Regions from separate parts of the Clostridium pacaense genome, predicted to be linked through region 2. Evidence: a T-box and tRNA genes for the amino acid it is inferred to sense, from the RefSeq annotation. Region 2 holds a T-box; the other holds one or more tRNA genes.

Region 1 (7,462 bases), on a different contig from region 2:
CGTAGCCCGCTACGCCTCCCTCATCGGGACCAAATCTCCCACAAAGTGGGACGCACAGCTAACGGAAAGCAATTTTCAAACACGCCCTAAAACCTGAAATAAATGAATGGATTATATGTACTGCCCACAGCCACCGCGATGCTGTATGCAAACAGCAGGATCAGCCCCGCTCCCTCCATAAGGGAAATGCCTTCCTCATCCGTCATATGGCGCCTAAGTCCTGGCGCCAGGGCCTGGGCCGGGCCGCAAAGCACGATTCCAATCATCATGAATACCGTTGTTTTATGTGTCATGAACATGGAAATGTCATAAACCCCCGGTCTCATGGCAAACATCTGCCCAAGAAGCATGACCCCTCTTGTAAGGGAATCCGCCCGGAACATGGTCCATCCGATGACCGTGACAAAGAACATATACAGGAAACTTATGATTCCTGGTAAATGTTCCAGGCGTTTTTTCAGGAAAAGCCGTTCCGCCACCTGCAGGACGCCATAGTACAGGCCCCAGGCAATGAAGGACAGCCCGGCCCCATGCCAGAAACCGGTGCAAAGGAATACAATCATCAGGTTCAGGCAGGTGCGCATGGTTCCCTTCCTGCTTCCGCCTAACGGAATATACAGGTAGTCCTTAAACCAGCTGGACAGGGAAATGTGCCACCTGCGCCAGAACTCCCCCACATTCCGCGCCAGATACGGGTAATTGAAATTCTCCGGCAGATTAAAGCCAAGCATTTTCCCCAGCCCCACCGCCATATCGGAATACCCTGAAAAATCAAAATAAATCTGAAGGGTATAGAGAATCCCGATGTACCAGCCCAGCCCTCCGCTGATCTGCTCTATGGGATGGGAAAGTACCTTATCCACCACACTTCCGAACTGGTTTGCAAGAATCAGTTTCTTGGAAAGTCCATAGATAAAGCGCCTGGCCCCGTAGGCAAATGTCTCAGGCGTCACACGGCGGTCATGGATACATGCGTCAAAGCCCCCATAGCGGACAATAGGCCCCTGGATCATTTTCGGAAAAAATAAAATATACAGCGCCAGGTGGGACAGGCGGCTTTCAGCCGGTATATCCCCCCTGTATACATCGATGACATAAGAAATCATCTGAAAGGTATAAAAAGATATGCCAATGGGCAGAAGCAGGTTCCTGGGGGCCATGATCTGCCTGCCGGACAATTTCCCCAGTAGGTCCGTAAAAAAATCAAAATATTTAAAATATCCCAGAAAGCCCAGGTTAAATACCAGAAGCAGGATTAGGACGGCGGGACGGCACCCAAAGCCTTGAGACCGTGAATCCGCAGCCTTCCCCATGAGCCGCGCGCCACAGTAATTGACCAGAAGGGATAGCAGCAACACCCAGATGTACTCCTGTTCACCCCAGGCATAGAATATAAATCCGGCTGCAATCATGAACCAGTTTCCGGTCCTGGGGGGAAGTATTAAGTTGAGAATCAGGACACATGGCAGAAACAGCCATAAAAATATCATTGAACTGAACAGCATGGCGGGAGAATCCTCCTTTTTTTAGGCGTGCCCAGGCGGGAATGAATGTCCAAAACTGCCTGGGTATGCGTACATGGAATCCCCATCCAGAAGGGCGGGGCTGAATCCGTACTATTATCCTACCATATCATTCTGTTCCAATCAACGGATATCTAAAAACCATGGCAAGGCATGAACCTGGATAGCTGAAGCATCTCAAGTCTTTGATTGTGCTGGACAGGCTTCTGTGATATAATTGTATGGTCAAAAAAACATTGGACTTAAGATGAAAGAAGGAAGTGTTATGGATTTAAAACTGCAGGTTAAGCAGACACAGACCCTGTCCCAGCGGATGATACAGTCGGCTGAGATTCTGCAGATGACCTCTCAGGAGCTGAATACCTATATTAATGAATTGGCATTGGAAAATCCTGTGATTGATATCGTGGAGCCTCCTGCCGGGAATCAGCAGAAGGAATCGATTGAGGAACAGCAGTGGCTGAATTCCTTTAATGAAGAGAACTATTACCTCTATCAGAGACAGAATAATGACGATGATTATGATTTTAAGAACAGCTGGAACATCAACACGGACGACGGCGAGACCTTACAGGATTACCTGTGGTCCCAGCTGGTTACCGAGGAGTTTTCAAGCCTGGAAACCGACATGATTAAATTCATGCTGGAATCCCTGGACAACAAAGGCTACCTGGGGGAGGGCGTGGAGGATATCGCTTCTTACTTTCAGACCGACCTGTCTGTGGTGGAAAGACTTTTATATACCCTCCAGCAGCTGGACCCGGCAGGCGTCTGCGCCAGGAACCTGGAGGAATGCCTGTCGCTTCAGCTGGAACGGCGCCAGATGCTGACCCCTGTCCTCAGTTCCATCATTAATGGCTGCCTGGAAATGGTGGCCAGGAACCAGATTCCCGCCATTGCAAGGAAGCTGCACCTGTCCCAGGCCGAGGCCGCCGGATACTGCCAGATCATCAAGTCGCTGAACCCCAAACCCGGAGTCTCCTTCAGCAGCAGGGAAAAGCTCAGATACATCATACCGGACGTGACCATTGTTAAATTCAAGGAACATTTTGACATACTTCTCAATGAGTCCATGTACCCGAATATAGAGATTAACAGTTACTACAGCCAGATGAACCGCAACCCCGATTCTGCCGAACTGAAGGAATACCTGAGCAACAAGATCCGCCAGGCGGAATGGGTGAGGCAGTGCGTGACCCAGAGGGGAAAGACCCTGATGCAGGTTTCCAAATCCATCCTGGAACATCAGGAAGGCTTCTTTACCTACGGTCCCTCCCATCTGGCGCCCCTGAAGCTGGCTGACATTGCGCAGGAACTGGACATCCATGAGTCCACGGTCAGCAGGGCTGTAAGCAAGAAGTACCTCCAGTGTTCCTGGGGCGTATACCCTATGAACTTTTTCTTCTCCCGCAAAGTCTCTGTCCAGGAAAATACCGCTGACCCGGATAACGCCTCCGCCGTCACTGCCGCGGACATCAAACGGGCGCTACGGGAAATCATAGACGCCGAAGATAAGAAAAAGCCCTACAGCGACCGCCTGCTGGGCGAAAAGCTGGCTGAACGCGGTATCTCCATCTCCAGAAGGACGGTTGCCAAATACCGCGAAGAAGAAGGGATTGCAGATGCCAGCGGACGGAAGGAATATGTGTGACAGGCGTGCATGGCCGCGGGGAAAACCATTGCTTCCCCGCGGTTTTTAACTGTCTCCCGTCAAAGCGGATAGTCAGTGTTTCAATCCATCATCTGAAAAAGGTAAAAATAAAAAATAATTTTTTGTATTTTCACTTGACAATTGGGCAAAAACTGGGTAAAATATTAGCGTTGTCGGCATGATAAAGAAGAACAGGATTGTTCATCAGAATCTGCGGATAGATGCCCAGATAGCTCAGTTGGTAGAGCAGAGGACTGAAAATCCTCGTGTCGCTGGTTCGATTCCGGCTCTGGGCACTGCTGAGATCATATCAGCAGAATGCAGGTGTAGTTCAATGGTAGAACACTAGCCTTCCAAGCTAGATACGTGGGTTCGATTCCCATCACCTGCTTTTAACTGAATCAGTTATATATGCGCGAGTGGCTCAGTGGTGGAGTATCGCCTTGCCAAGGCGAGGGTCGCGGGTTCGAATCCCGTCTCGCGCTTTTTTTATTGGCTGGAATCCCTTGATTTACAAAGGATTCCAGCCTTTGCGTTCTCCAGAATGATGTAGACAGTTGTAGACACTTCCTATTCTGTCCAGATGGGAATCGGGCCATCTATCCTTTCCCCTCTATCTGTTTCCCACCTATCCTTTTCCCTCTATCCCTTCACCCGGCCGCAAAAGACCATCACCGTCCTTGGCGGAATCACAAATCCTGGCTCCACAGGCCCGGACTCCCTGACTTGTGCATCCCACGTATTGACCGCCCGGAACCATTCCATGCCATCCGGCAATTGAGGAAGCACTGCCTCCAGCTGTTCCCAGTACGCATTGCTGGCAATATAGACTGTCTCCGGCTGCTTCCCATCCTCCTGGCCTGCCATCATGACACCGATGTACCTGTCATAACCGGAAAATCCTTCAACCCATGGACTTGTGCCATGGAAGCTGATATCCGGAAGCCCTCCAAATCCGTCGCTTATATTAGAACGCAGCACCGGATGCTCCTTACGGAAATGTATCATGAACTTGAAGAACCGGAATATGTCCTGGTTCTTTTCCAGAAGGCCCCAATCCAGCCAGGACACCTCATCGTCATGGCAATAGGGGTTATTGTTTCCAAACTGCGTATTGCCAAACTCATCCCCTGCCAGGAACATGGGGATTCCCCTGCTGCACATTAGTACCGCACAGGCGTTGCGTATCATCCGCCTCCTCAGGGTATTGACCGCCTCGTCCCTTGTCTCCCCCTCCGCCCCGCAGTTCCAGCTGTGATTGTCATTGCTGCCATCGGTATTATCCCATCCATTGCTCTCATTGTGCTTTTCATTGTAAGAGTATAAATCATACAAGGTAAAACCGTCATGGCAGGTAATGAAGTTCACGGATGCATTCTCACGGACAGAGGGATCATATATGTCGCTGGAACCTGCAATACGCAGGGCCGCGGCGGCTGCCGCGCCTTCATCCCCTTTCAGGTACCTGCGGATATCATCCCGGTAACGGCCGTTCCACTCTGCCCAGCGGTTCCAGGAAGGAAACTTCCCCACCTGGTATAATCCCCCTGCATCCCATGCCTCTGCAATCAGCTTCACGTCCCCCAGGATGGGGTCAAATGCCAGCTGCTGCAGAAGCGGCGGCTTTTCCATGGGTGAGCCGTCCTCATTGCGCCCCAGGATGGAAGCCAGGTCAAACCGGAAGCCATCCACCCGGTAAGCCGTCACCCAGTAACGCAGGCAGCTTACTATCAGCTGCTGGACAATGGGGTGGTTACAGTTCAGCGTATTGCCGCAGCCGCTGAAGTTGTAGTAAAAACCTTCCGGGGTCAGCATGTAATAGATATTGTTGTCAAAACCCTTAAAGGAGAAAAATGGACCGTTTTCATTGCCCTCGGCCGTATGGTTGAACACCACGTCCAGATAGACCTCAATCCCATGGGCATTGAGCAAATGAATCAGACGCTTTAATTCATTCCCCTCCCGGTTGTACTCCTTGCTGGCCGTGTAGCTTGTATTGGGCGAGAAAAAGCTGACCGTGTTATAGCCCCAGTAATTATACAGCTTTTTCCCATCCACTTCCCGGTAATCCAGCATCTCGTCAAACTCGAATATGGGCATGAGTTCCACTGCATTGACTCCCAGCTCCACCAGATAAGGGATTTTCTCCTTTATCCCCTCAAATGTGCCCGGAAATTCCACCCCCGATGAACCATGCTTTGTATATCCCCTCACATGCATCTCATAGATAATCAGGTCCTCCATGGGAAGCAGGGGCTGCTGATTATCACCCCAGTCAAAATCATCCTTCACCACCCTGGCCTTATAGCGCTGCCCCAAAGTGGAAGGCTGTCCCCACAGGCTCTGTCCGGTCACGGCCTTGGCATAGGGATCCAGAAGGTATTTTTCCCTGTTGAAAATCAGGCCCTTTTCCGGCTCATAAGGTCCTTCCACCCGGTAAGCATATTCAAATTCCCCGATATCCAGCCTGAACACAATCATGGAATACACATTCCCAATCCGGTAATGGGCCGGAAACGGCAGGACTGCATAGGGCTTATCCTCGGTCCGCCTGAACAAAAGCAGTTCCACTCCCGTGGCATGGTGGGAATGGATGGTGAAATTCACGCCGCCCGGTATTGCCGTGGCCCCGTATATATCGTAAAACCCGGGACGCACGGCATATCCGCCTATGTGGTCCATGGCAACCAGATGGATGGCCCCTTCCGCCCCCACAAGGGTTTCCTTGACCTGGGGACATTTCCCCGTTTCCTGTGCCGAAGTAATCCTTCCTGTTTCCTGTGCCATATTTCCTCCGTTTCCGCACACTTACCATGATATCTGGCATTTCATGGTCCATCATCTGTCATGACATGCGCTGCCTCTGCTGAAAGATTCCTGTTTTTATTATATGTGGCAGACAGGACAATAGCAAGGAGGATACACCTTTATTTCCAAAAAGGGTATGGCACGACACCGCACCATACCCAGTCTATCCGCCTATTTCCCCTGCGCTTTCTGTCCTCCCACCGTATTCAGGTACTCCATGATACCCACATGGATGGTCCATGCCATCCGGTCCTGATAATCCTCCTGCTCCAGTTTAGCCGCCTCCTTTTTATTGCTCAGGAAGCCGCATTCCACTATGACAATGGGCTGTTTTACATGGAGAAGAAGGTAATAATTGTCATTGGCCTTGGCCATGCGCTTATTGGCATCCCCCAGCACATAATCAAACCGTTTCTGAAGGATTTCCGCCAGATATTTCCCCTTCTCTGAGGTTTTATAATAGAATACCTGCCCGCCGTTCACATACTCCTCATGGTAGCTGTTCTGGTGTATGCTTACAACCAGGTCAGGGACTGCCTCATTAATCACGTCGCAGCGTTTCCTCATATCCGCCATCTTCTTATGGCTGTCGCCGGAGGTGTAAAGGCCCTGATCTGAGTCCCTGGTCAGCACCACCTTCACATCGGATGCCTCCAGATAAGCTTTCAACCGCTCTACAATCTTTAGATTAATGTCTTTTTCCAACTGCCCGTCAATTCCCACCTTGCCGGGGTCGTTGCCGCCATGCCCCGCGTCTATCACCACCACGGGCCTTGCCTTGTCAGCGTCCGCCTTATCATTCTGGACAGCCACCAGTGTCCCGGCCTGCCACGATACAAGCGCCACGATTCCCAGCAGGAGAATCCCCATCACGGTCTGCCATGCTGATTGCTTCATCAATGGGTGCTCCTTCATAACCTTTAATCCAGTATATTCACCCATCTACCTGAAAAAGACCTGTTTTTACTCCACGCTCAGACTGTTATAGTCCTTAACCGCATCCTCCACTATATATTCCAGATATTCGTACAGGATGGCCGGATAACAATATTCCTGCCACATCCCATATCCCGGCTGCTTCACAGCCTCTTCCACCACCTCATAGGCCCTGCCCGCATAGCAGGCCGCATTGATATCCGCATATACCTTGGACATCTGCTGTTTCTGTGTCTCTGACAGCTTCACGAACAGGCTTCCCGTCTCCTCCTCAGCCGAATCCTTCATGGCGTCATATGCCTGATTGTAGAAAATCCGGTTCAGGGTAGGGGGACTGTATGTATTGAAATTCAACAGGTTCTCATCCGTACTCCTGTGCCTCCTGGCCCACTTTTCCATGTCAACCTGCCTGGTATGGTAGGAAAATGATTCATCCTCCATATATTCCAGGACGCCATACTGGCAGGGCGGCGTGCTCAGGGAACTGGTTACGATTTCATGGATTCCAAAGCTGTTGTTGCGCATGAAATGCTGCACATGAAGA
Region 2 (7,462 bases):
AACATGAAACAGATTAAATGGGTAATACTTATGGGATTAATGTCACTGTCATTATCAGCATGTGGACAGAAAACAGTAGAGACAACGAACTCGCCGGAGGTTAAAGCAGAGACCGGGACCGCGGCCCAGGCACCGCTGGAAACAGCAGCCCAGGCACCTGCAAAAGCAGAAGAAAGTAAACCGGAATATGAGATGATAATTGCCCTGCATACGGCACCAGGGACGATAGAGGACCAGGCGATTGAGCGTTTTAAAGAAAAGGTAGAGGAGAGGACAAACGGAAAAGTAGTAGTCAATATTTTCCCTGGAGCTCAGTTGGGGGCTGAAAAAGAGAATTTGGAACAGATGATGGTAGGAGAAATCCAGGGCAGTATTTTTGGTGACGTGATGACTTCTCAGCTTGCTCCTGATTTGGATCCAACGGTAATTCCGTTTATCTATAAAAATGTGGACGATGTATTTTCGACCTGGAATGGTCCGATTGGCGATAAAATCAAGCAGGCATGTATTGATAAAGGGAACATCCGGGTGGTAGGAATCGGAAGGCGCGGCGCGCGTTACCTGCTGGGGAATAAAGAGATGCCTACGCCCGCTGATGTAAAAGGAGTAAAGCTTCGTTTGCCAGAGATTGATTCATGGGTATCAATCTGGAGCACTGTGGGGGCACTACCTACTCCGATTGCCTTTAGCGAGGTGTACAGTGCGCTTCAAACTGGTGTTTGTGACAGCTTTGAAAGTACATTGGAACTTGTATATACAGGAAAATATTATGAAGTGCAGAAATATGCCATGAAAACAGAGCATCTGTATGGGCTGTTCCATTTTGGAATCGCTGAGAGTTGGCTTTTGGAATTACCAGAGGATATGAGAAATATCATTATTGAAGAAGGGGATGCGGCGTGCAAGTGGGGTGATGAGAAAGCGGCTAACTATGAGTCAGAGATGGCGGAAAAACTACAGGAGAATGGTATGACAATTATTGATGTGGATAAACAGGCGTACATAGATGCAGTTATGCCTGCTATTGAAAAAGTTGCTCAGACCTGGCAGCCGGAAGTATGGGAGGAAGTACAGAAATATATGGAATAGTGACTGGATATTCTGGCATTGATAGGAGAAATGGGATGAAAAAAATAGAAAGCATCATCGTAAAACTATACGAATTAGTCTCGTTGGCCTGCTTTTTTATAATGGTTGTTATTGTGTTTTTACAGGTTATTTTCAGATATGTTTTGAAGATATCGGTGCCGTGGACGGAGGAAATCGCCAGGTTGCTGTACATGGGAGTCATATTCCTTGGGATTGTTATGGTTGAAAGGGATAATATCAATATCAGGACAACGTATTTTATTGATAAACTACCTATAAAAATATGCCGGGGGATTTTGATACTATCCAATATGCTTGCTATTGCTTTATTTGGGATGCTTTTCATCGGCGGTATCATATTAATTAAAAAAATGTCTTTGTATACGCTGGCATCAGTTCCCTTCATCAGCAGTTCGGTTTTTTATGTACCGGTCGTTCTGGCGGCACCCATGGTTATGTTCATACTGATAAAACAGATTAAGGATTTTGTTCATTACAAACCAGAGAAAGGATTAGGCGACTGATAATGGAGGTTATGGTATTTCTGGGGGTGTTAATCCTGCTGTTCATTTTAGGATTTTCCGTACCTTATGCAATTGGAATCACATCGGTCATAATCATTATTATGGATAAAGGGCTATCCTCCATTCCTTATGAGATAATTACCCAGCGGTTTGTACAGGGAACCAATAATTTCACATTGTTGGCAATTCCATTTTTCCTGCTGGCCGGAAAACTTATGAATACGGGTGGGATTACCACGAAGATTTTCAAGTTTGCGAATGAACTGGTGGGCTGGATTCCGGGCGGATTGGGAATAGCGAACATATTTGCCAGTATTATCTTTGCAGGGATGAGCGGTTCGGCAGTTGCTGATGCGGCAGGGCTTGGAACCATAGAAATCAAAGCTATGGAGGATGCTGGATTTGACACACCATTTTCAGCAGCTGTTACAGCGGCGTCATCCACGGTGGGTCCTGTGATACCACCCAGCGTTCCTCTGATTATGTTTGGCGTTATGGGAGGCACGTCAATCGCGTCGTTGTTGGTTGCAGGAATCATACCGGGCATATTGATGGGGATATCAATGACAATCCTGGTTATGTTTATTGCACACAGGAGAAATTATCCAAGAAATAATAAGGTGGATATAGGACGCACCTGGGCTTCTTTTAAAGAAGCATTCTGGCCGCTTCTAACGCCGGTCATACTGATTGGAGGTATGCTATCTGGGATTTTCACTCCGACGGAAGCCGCTGTGGTGGCTGCTATCTACGCCCTTGTGCTGACATCGATTTTCTATAGAAGCCTCGACTTACGCGGATTTATGAAGATATGTGCGGACACAGTGAAAGAGAGTTCCATGATTTTAGTGATTGTTGGGGCATCCTCGCTCTATGGTTACTTGCTGATTAAGAGTCAGATACCCACTTATCTTATGAATAAAGTATTTACTTTTAGTCAAAATCCGGTGGTGATATTATTCCTGATTAACCTCTTTTTGTTGATTATAGGCTGCTTTATGGAATGTAATGCTGCAATTATGATATTAACACCGATTTTGGTCCCTATGTGTCAGGCTGTGGGTATCGATTCCGTTCACTTGGGGGTAATAATGGTACTCAATCTCATGATTGGACTCCTTACTCCGCCAATTGGCATGTGCTTATTCACAACGGCGAGAGTTGCCAATATCACGCTGGACAAGATGATTAAAGAGGTCATGCCGTTTTATATACCATTAGTGATTGTACTGTTAATGGTAACCTACATACCTGACCTTGTATTGTTTCTTCCGCGATTGGTTTTGTGAGAAAAAGTATGTTACAGCTTTCAGACAGGGAAATAGATTCAAGGTATTCCCCTGTCTGTTGTGCTATGGAGGGTGGAAATAAATGGATGTGGAAAAATGTGTTTTTGAAATGGTGGAATATTGTCATTTAATCCATAAAAGGGGGCTGGTCAGTAGTTCGGGAGGGAATGTAAGTATCCGTATTGGGGATGAGGTGTTTATAACGCCCTCAGGAAAGAGCCTTCAGATGGTCGCTACGAAAGATGTTGTGAGGATGAGGGAAGATGGGAGTTACCGGGCGTGTGTTGATGCCAAGCCGTCAAAAGAGTGGCAGATGCATCTTGCATGCTACCGCTATCAGGGAGTGGGGGCTGTGATTCACGTACATAGTCCCCATGCGGTTGCTCTTTCCTGCCTTAAAGAATTGAATTTCCTGTGTGCGATGCCTGTTTATACGGCGGGTTATGCCACGCGTGTGGGAGAATTGCCTGTTGTCCCTTATATTCCGTCAGGAACGCCGGAATTGGCAGAGGCAGTAAGTAGGATTATCTCCTGGCGCAATTCTGTTCTGCTGGAAAATCATGGTGTTCTCTGTGTGGGCAATGACTTAGAAGAGGCCCTTAATATTGTTGAGGAGATAGAAGAAAATGCTGAGATAAATTTTATTTTAGGAAATCGAGGCAAGGCTCTTACTAATGAACAGATATCCCGATATGGCAGGGGACAAAGAAGAGAAATAAAGGGGATGGATTTCCAATGAACGAAGATCATGACAGATATTTATTGGGGATAGACATAGGGACTACGGGGGCTAAATGTACTGTATATGATACAGGAGGATGTATGGTGGGACATGCATACCAGGAATACCCCATGATACATCCGCATGAAGGATGGACAGAGCAGGACCCCATGTGTTGGTGGAATGCCGTTATCAAAAATCTCAGGCAATGCTTCGATGAACAGAAGATAGATGCAGGACGGATTGTAGCAGTGAGTGTAAGCTGTACCAACGCAGTGACGATAGTGGATGAAGAAGGGGAACCGCTTTATAATGCAATCGGACATCACGATTTACGCGCTGAAAGACAGGTAGGGTGGCTGAAAGAAAATGTAGGGGAGGAATTGATTTTTTCCATAACAGCCAACCGTCTTGCCGGGGGCACATTTGCACTTTCGAATCTCAGATGGATGATAGACAATCATCCAGAACTGATGCATAAAGCGCATAAGTTCCTGGTACCCAGTGGATACATAATACATAAACTTACGGGTGTATTTTCCATCAACCGTCCCAGAGCAAGCCTTACTCTGCTTGCGGACATAAATACCGGACAATGGTCAGATGTAATTGTTAAAAAATCCCAGATACCCGAAAGGCTTCTCCCTGACATTTACGCATCAACAGACATTGTGGGGTGTATTACAAAAGGAGCAGCGGTCATTACCGGGCTTAAGGAAGGGACGCCTGTAACTGCGGGGTGCCTTGATACGGTGGTAGCCACAACTGGTTCAGGAGCAATAACCGCCGGGGATGTGGCTATTACTTTGGGGAGCTGCGGGAGACTGTGCTATATCAGCGACAAGCCTATCCGTGATAAACGCGCGCTGAACTGTGCCAGTCCGTTTGATGGACTATATACGGTTATTCTGTCAACGGATAATGCTGGTATTTCTCTGAGATGGTTCAGGGATGTATTTGGCGGGGTTGTGGAGGAAAAGGCGAAGTTACAGGGAAAGAATATCTATGATTATTTCAATGAACTGGCAGAGGATACCAAGCCGGGAGCAGGAGGAATCATATATCTTCCCTATCTATCAGGAGAGAAGGCTCCCATATGGGATTCCCGGACCCGCGGCCTGTTTTTCGGCATTGGGCTTGAGAGTGATTACGGATGTTTTGTCCGGGCAGTTATGGAGGGGGTTGCATTTTCACTAAAAGACTGCATGGAAACCTTGGGGGTGGATTCACGTATTAAAAATCCTATTCCTCTGGGTGGCGGAATTGCCAACAGTGTAGTCTGGTGCCGGATAATAGCGGATGTATTACAACATCCCATCATACAGCTTAAGAATAATGAGACGGAGACATTGGGGGATATGATTATAGCCGGACTGAGCATACATGAAAACGGAATCACAAGAGAGTTTGGAAGAGTCTTATCAGGACAGGGAAATATCATATGGCCTGACAGTTCAAACCGCCGGGTCTATGAAGAGCAGTTTAAAAAATATAAAGATATTTATGAAAATACAAAAAGGTTATATTGGAATTAGAACGTGGGAGAACTCCACAAATAATTTGAATCCCTCTTGACATTTTCAAATTATCCAGCTAGAATGTACCTTAAGATTAAAATCTGCTAAAAGCATTGAAAGTGTACAGTAGACAGTCATTTTCCATCAGAGAGGGGAGGCCACCGGCTGAAAGTCTGCCCAGGTTCAGATGGCATGTTGAAATTCCCACCGGAGCTGCATGAATGAAAGGATGTAACAATTCCTGTAGTCCATGACGTTAAGCACACGTTACGTGCATTGAGTGTCTGCATTGACAGGTCTTATGGCCTTTGCAGGAATCAGGGTGGTACCGCGAGCTTTAGAGTCTCGTCCCTTCGTATGGAAGGGGCGGGGCTTTTTTTGATGTTTGCAATAAGATGCGGTACAGCATGCGGGCGATTGTATACACTTTTATAATGTACCGGCAAAAAGCCGGCATGTTCCGCCCGACAAAGAATCAGAAAAGGAGAAGCCATGAAAGAGCAGTTAGAGAAAATCAAAGAAGAAGCCTTAAAGAAAATCGAAGCTTCCGATGCGCTGGAAAAGCTGAATGATATCCGTGTGTCCTATCTGGGCAAAAAAGGAGAACTCACAAGCCTTTTAAAGAGCATGAAGGATGTTTCCCCTGAGGAGCGCCCCAAGGTGGGGCAGATGGTCAATGACGCCAGGGCCATTATCGAAGCCAGGCTGGAGGAGACAAAGAATGTACTGGCAAGAAAGGCCAGGGAAGAGCAGCTTAAGAAGGAAGTGATTGATGTCACCCTTCCGGCCAGGAAGAATAATGTGGGCCACAGCCACCCTAATACAATCGCCCTGGAAGAGGTGGAGCGCATCTTCGTGGGCATGGGCTATGAGGTGGTGGAAGGACCCGAGGTGGAATACGACCGCTATAACTTCGAGAAGCTGAATATCCCGAAGGGCCATCCGGCCAGGGATGAGCAGGATACCTTCTACATCAACGACACCATCCTTTTAAGAAGCCAGACATCCCCCGTGCAGGTGCGTACCATGGAAAAGGGAAAGCTTCCCATCCGTATGATTGCACCGGGACGTGTATTCCGTTCCGATGAGGTAGATGCCACCCATTCACCTTCCTTCCATCAGATTGAGGGGCTTGTAATTGACAAGAACATTACATTTGCCGACTTAAAGGGCACACTGGCAGAATTTGCAAAAGAACTGTTCGGACCAGAGACAAAGGTTAAGTTCCGTCCCCATCATTTCCCATTCACAGAACCCAGCGCAGAGGTGGACGTGACCTGCTTCAAATGCGGCGGCAAGGGCTGCCGGTTCTGCAAAGGCTCCGGCTGGATTGAAATCCTGGGCTGCGGCATGGTCCATCCTCATGTGCTGGAGATGTGCAACATTGACCCGGATGAGTACTCCGGATTTGCGTTTGGCGTTGGCCTTGAGCGTATTGCACTGCTTAAGTATGAGATTGATGACATGCGCCTGTTGTATGAGAACGATATCCGTTTCCTGAAACAGTTCTGATGCATACATGATTGATTAGTGAATATAGAAGGAGAACCAATATGAATACAGCATTATCATGGATTAAAGCATATGTGCCGGACCTTGATGTCACTGCCCAGGAATACACGGATGCCATGACACTCACAGGTACAAAGGTGGAAGGCTATTCCTGTCTGGATAAGAACCTGGAAAATATCGTAGTGGGCGAGGTGCTCTCTGTTGAGCGCCACCCGGATGCGGACAAACTGGTGGTGTGCCAGGTCAATGTGGGGGCTGACGCGCCTGTCCAGATTGTGACAGGAGCGCCCAATATAACGGAAGCTTCGGTGGGCGAAAAGGTTCCCGTGGTCCTGGACGGCGGACGCGTGGCAGGAGGCCATGACGGCGGCGCCCTTCCTGAGGACGGCATTAAGATTAAGAAAGGCAAATTAAGGGGCGTGGAGTCCTGCGGCATGATGTGTTCCATCGAGGAACTGGGAGCTGACCGGGATATGTATCCGGACGCGCCGGAGAGCGGCATCTACATCCTTCCAAAGGACAGTGTACCGGGAGAAGACGCGGTGGCTGTCATGGGACTGCGGGATGTGGTATTTGAATATGAAATCACATCCAACCGCGTGGACTGCTACAGTGTAATCGGCATTGCCAGGGAAGCGGCAGCCACCTTTAAAAAATCCTTCACGGCGCCGTCCGTCGCAAAGACCGGCAATGATGAGGATATTAATGATTACCTGAAGGTACGCGTTGAAAACAGCCAGCTGTGCCCCCGTTACTGCGCAAGGATGGTCAAGAACATCAAGCTTGCCCCATCCCCCCAGTGGATGCAGC

What was found. The T-box of region 2 lies ahead of pheS (phenylalanine--tRNA ligase subunit alpha). A T-box ahead of a tRNA ligase gene usually reads a tRNA of that ligase, here a tRNA-Phe.
Region 1: it has a tRNA-Phe gene. The T-box ahead of pheS (phenylalanine--tRNA ligase subunit alpha) is inferred to sense a tRNA for this amino acid. The anticodon was not compared.

Annotation. Positions count from the first base shown of each region.
Region 1 is NZ_JAJFEB020000010.1:48,944-56,405, forward strand. It holds partial or broken gene LK536_RS46400 (DUF6783 domain-containing protein) at 1-97, shown strand, start outside; gene LK536_RS46405 (MBOAT family O-acyltransferase) at 87-1,505, opposite strand; gene rpoN (RNA polymerase factor sigma-54) at 1,789-3,174, shown strand; tRNA gene LK536_RS46415 (tRNA-Phe) at 3,398-3,470, shown strand; tRNA gene LK536_RS46420 (tRNA-Gly) at 3,495-3,565, shown strand; tRNA gene LK536_RS46425 (tRNA-Gly) at 3,588-3,659, shown strand; gene glgX (glycogen debranching protein GlgX) at 3,817-5,961, opposite strand; gene LK536_RS46435 (N-acetylmuramoyl-L-alanine amidase) at 6,154-6,879, opposite strand; gene LK536_RS46440 (metallophosphoesterase) at 6,946-7,462, opposite strand, start outside.
Region 2 is NZ_JAJFEB020000005.1:35,918-43,379, reverse strand. It holds gene LK536_RS40165 (TRAP transporter substrate-binding protein) at 4-1,089, shown strand; gene LK536_RS40160 (TRAP transporter small permease) at 1,125-1,613, shown strand; gene LK536_RS40155 (TRAP transporter large permease) at 1,616-2,902, shown strand; gene LK536_RS40150 (class II aldolase/adducin family protein) at 2,985-3,641, shown strand; gene LK536_RS40145 (xylulokinase) at 3,638-5,158, shown strand; T-box leader at 5,245-5,496, shown strand; gene pheS (phenylalanine--tRNA ligase subunit alpha) at 5,633-6,652, shown strand; gene pheT (phenylalanine--tRNA ligase subunit beta) at 6,694-7,462, shown strand, end outside.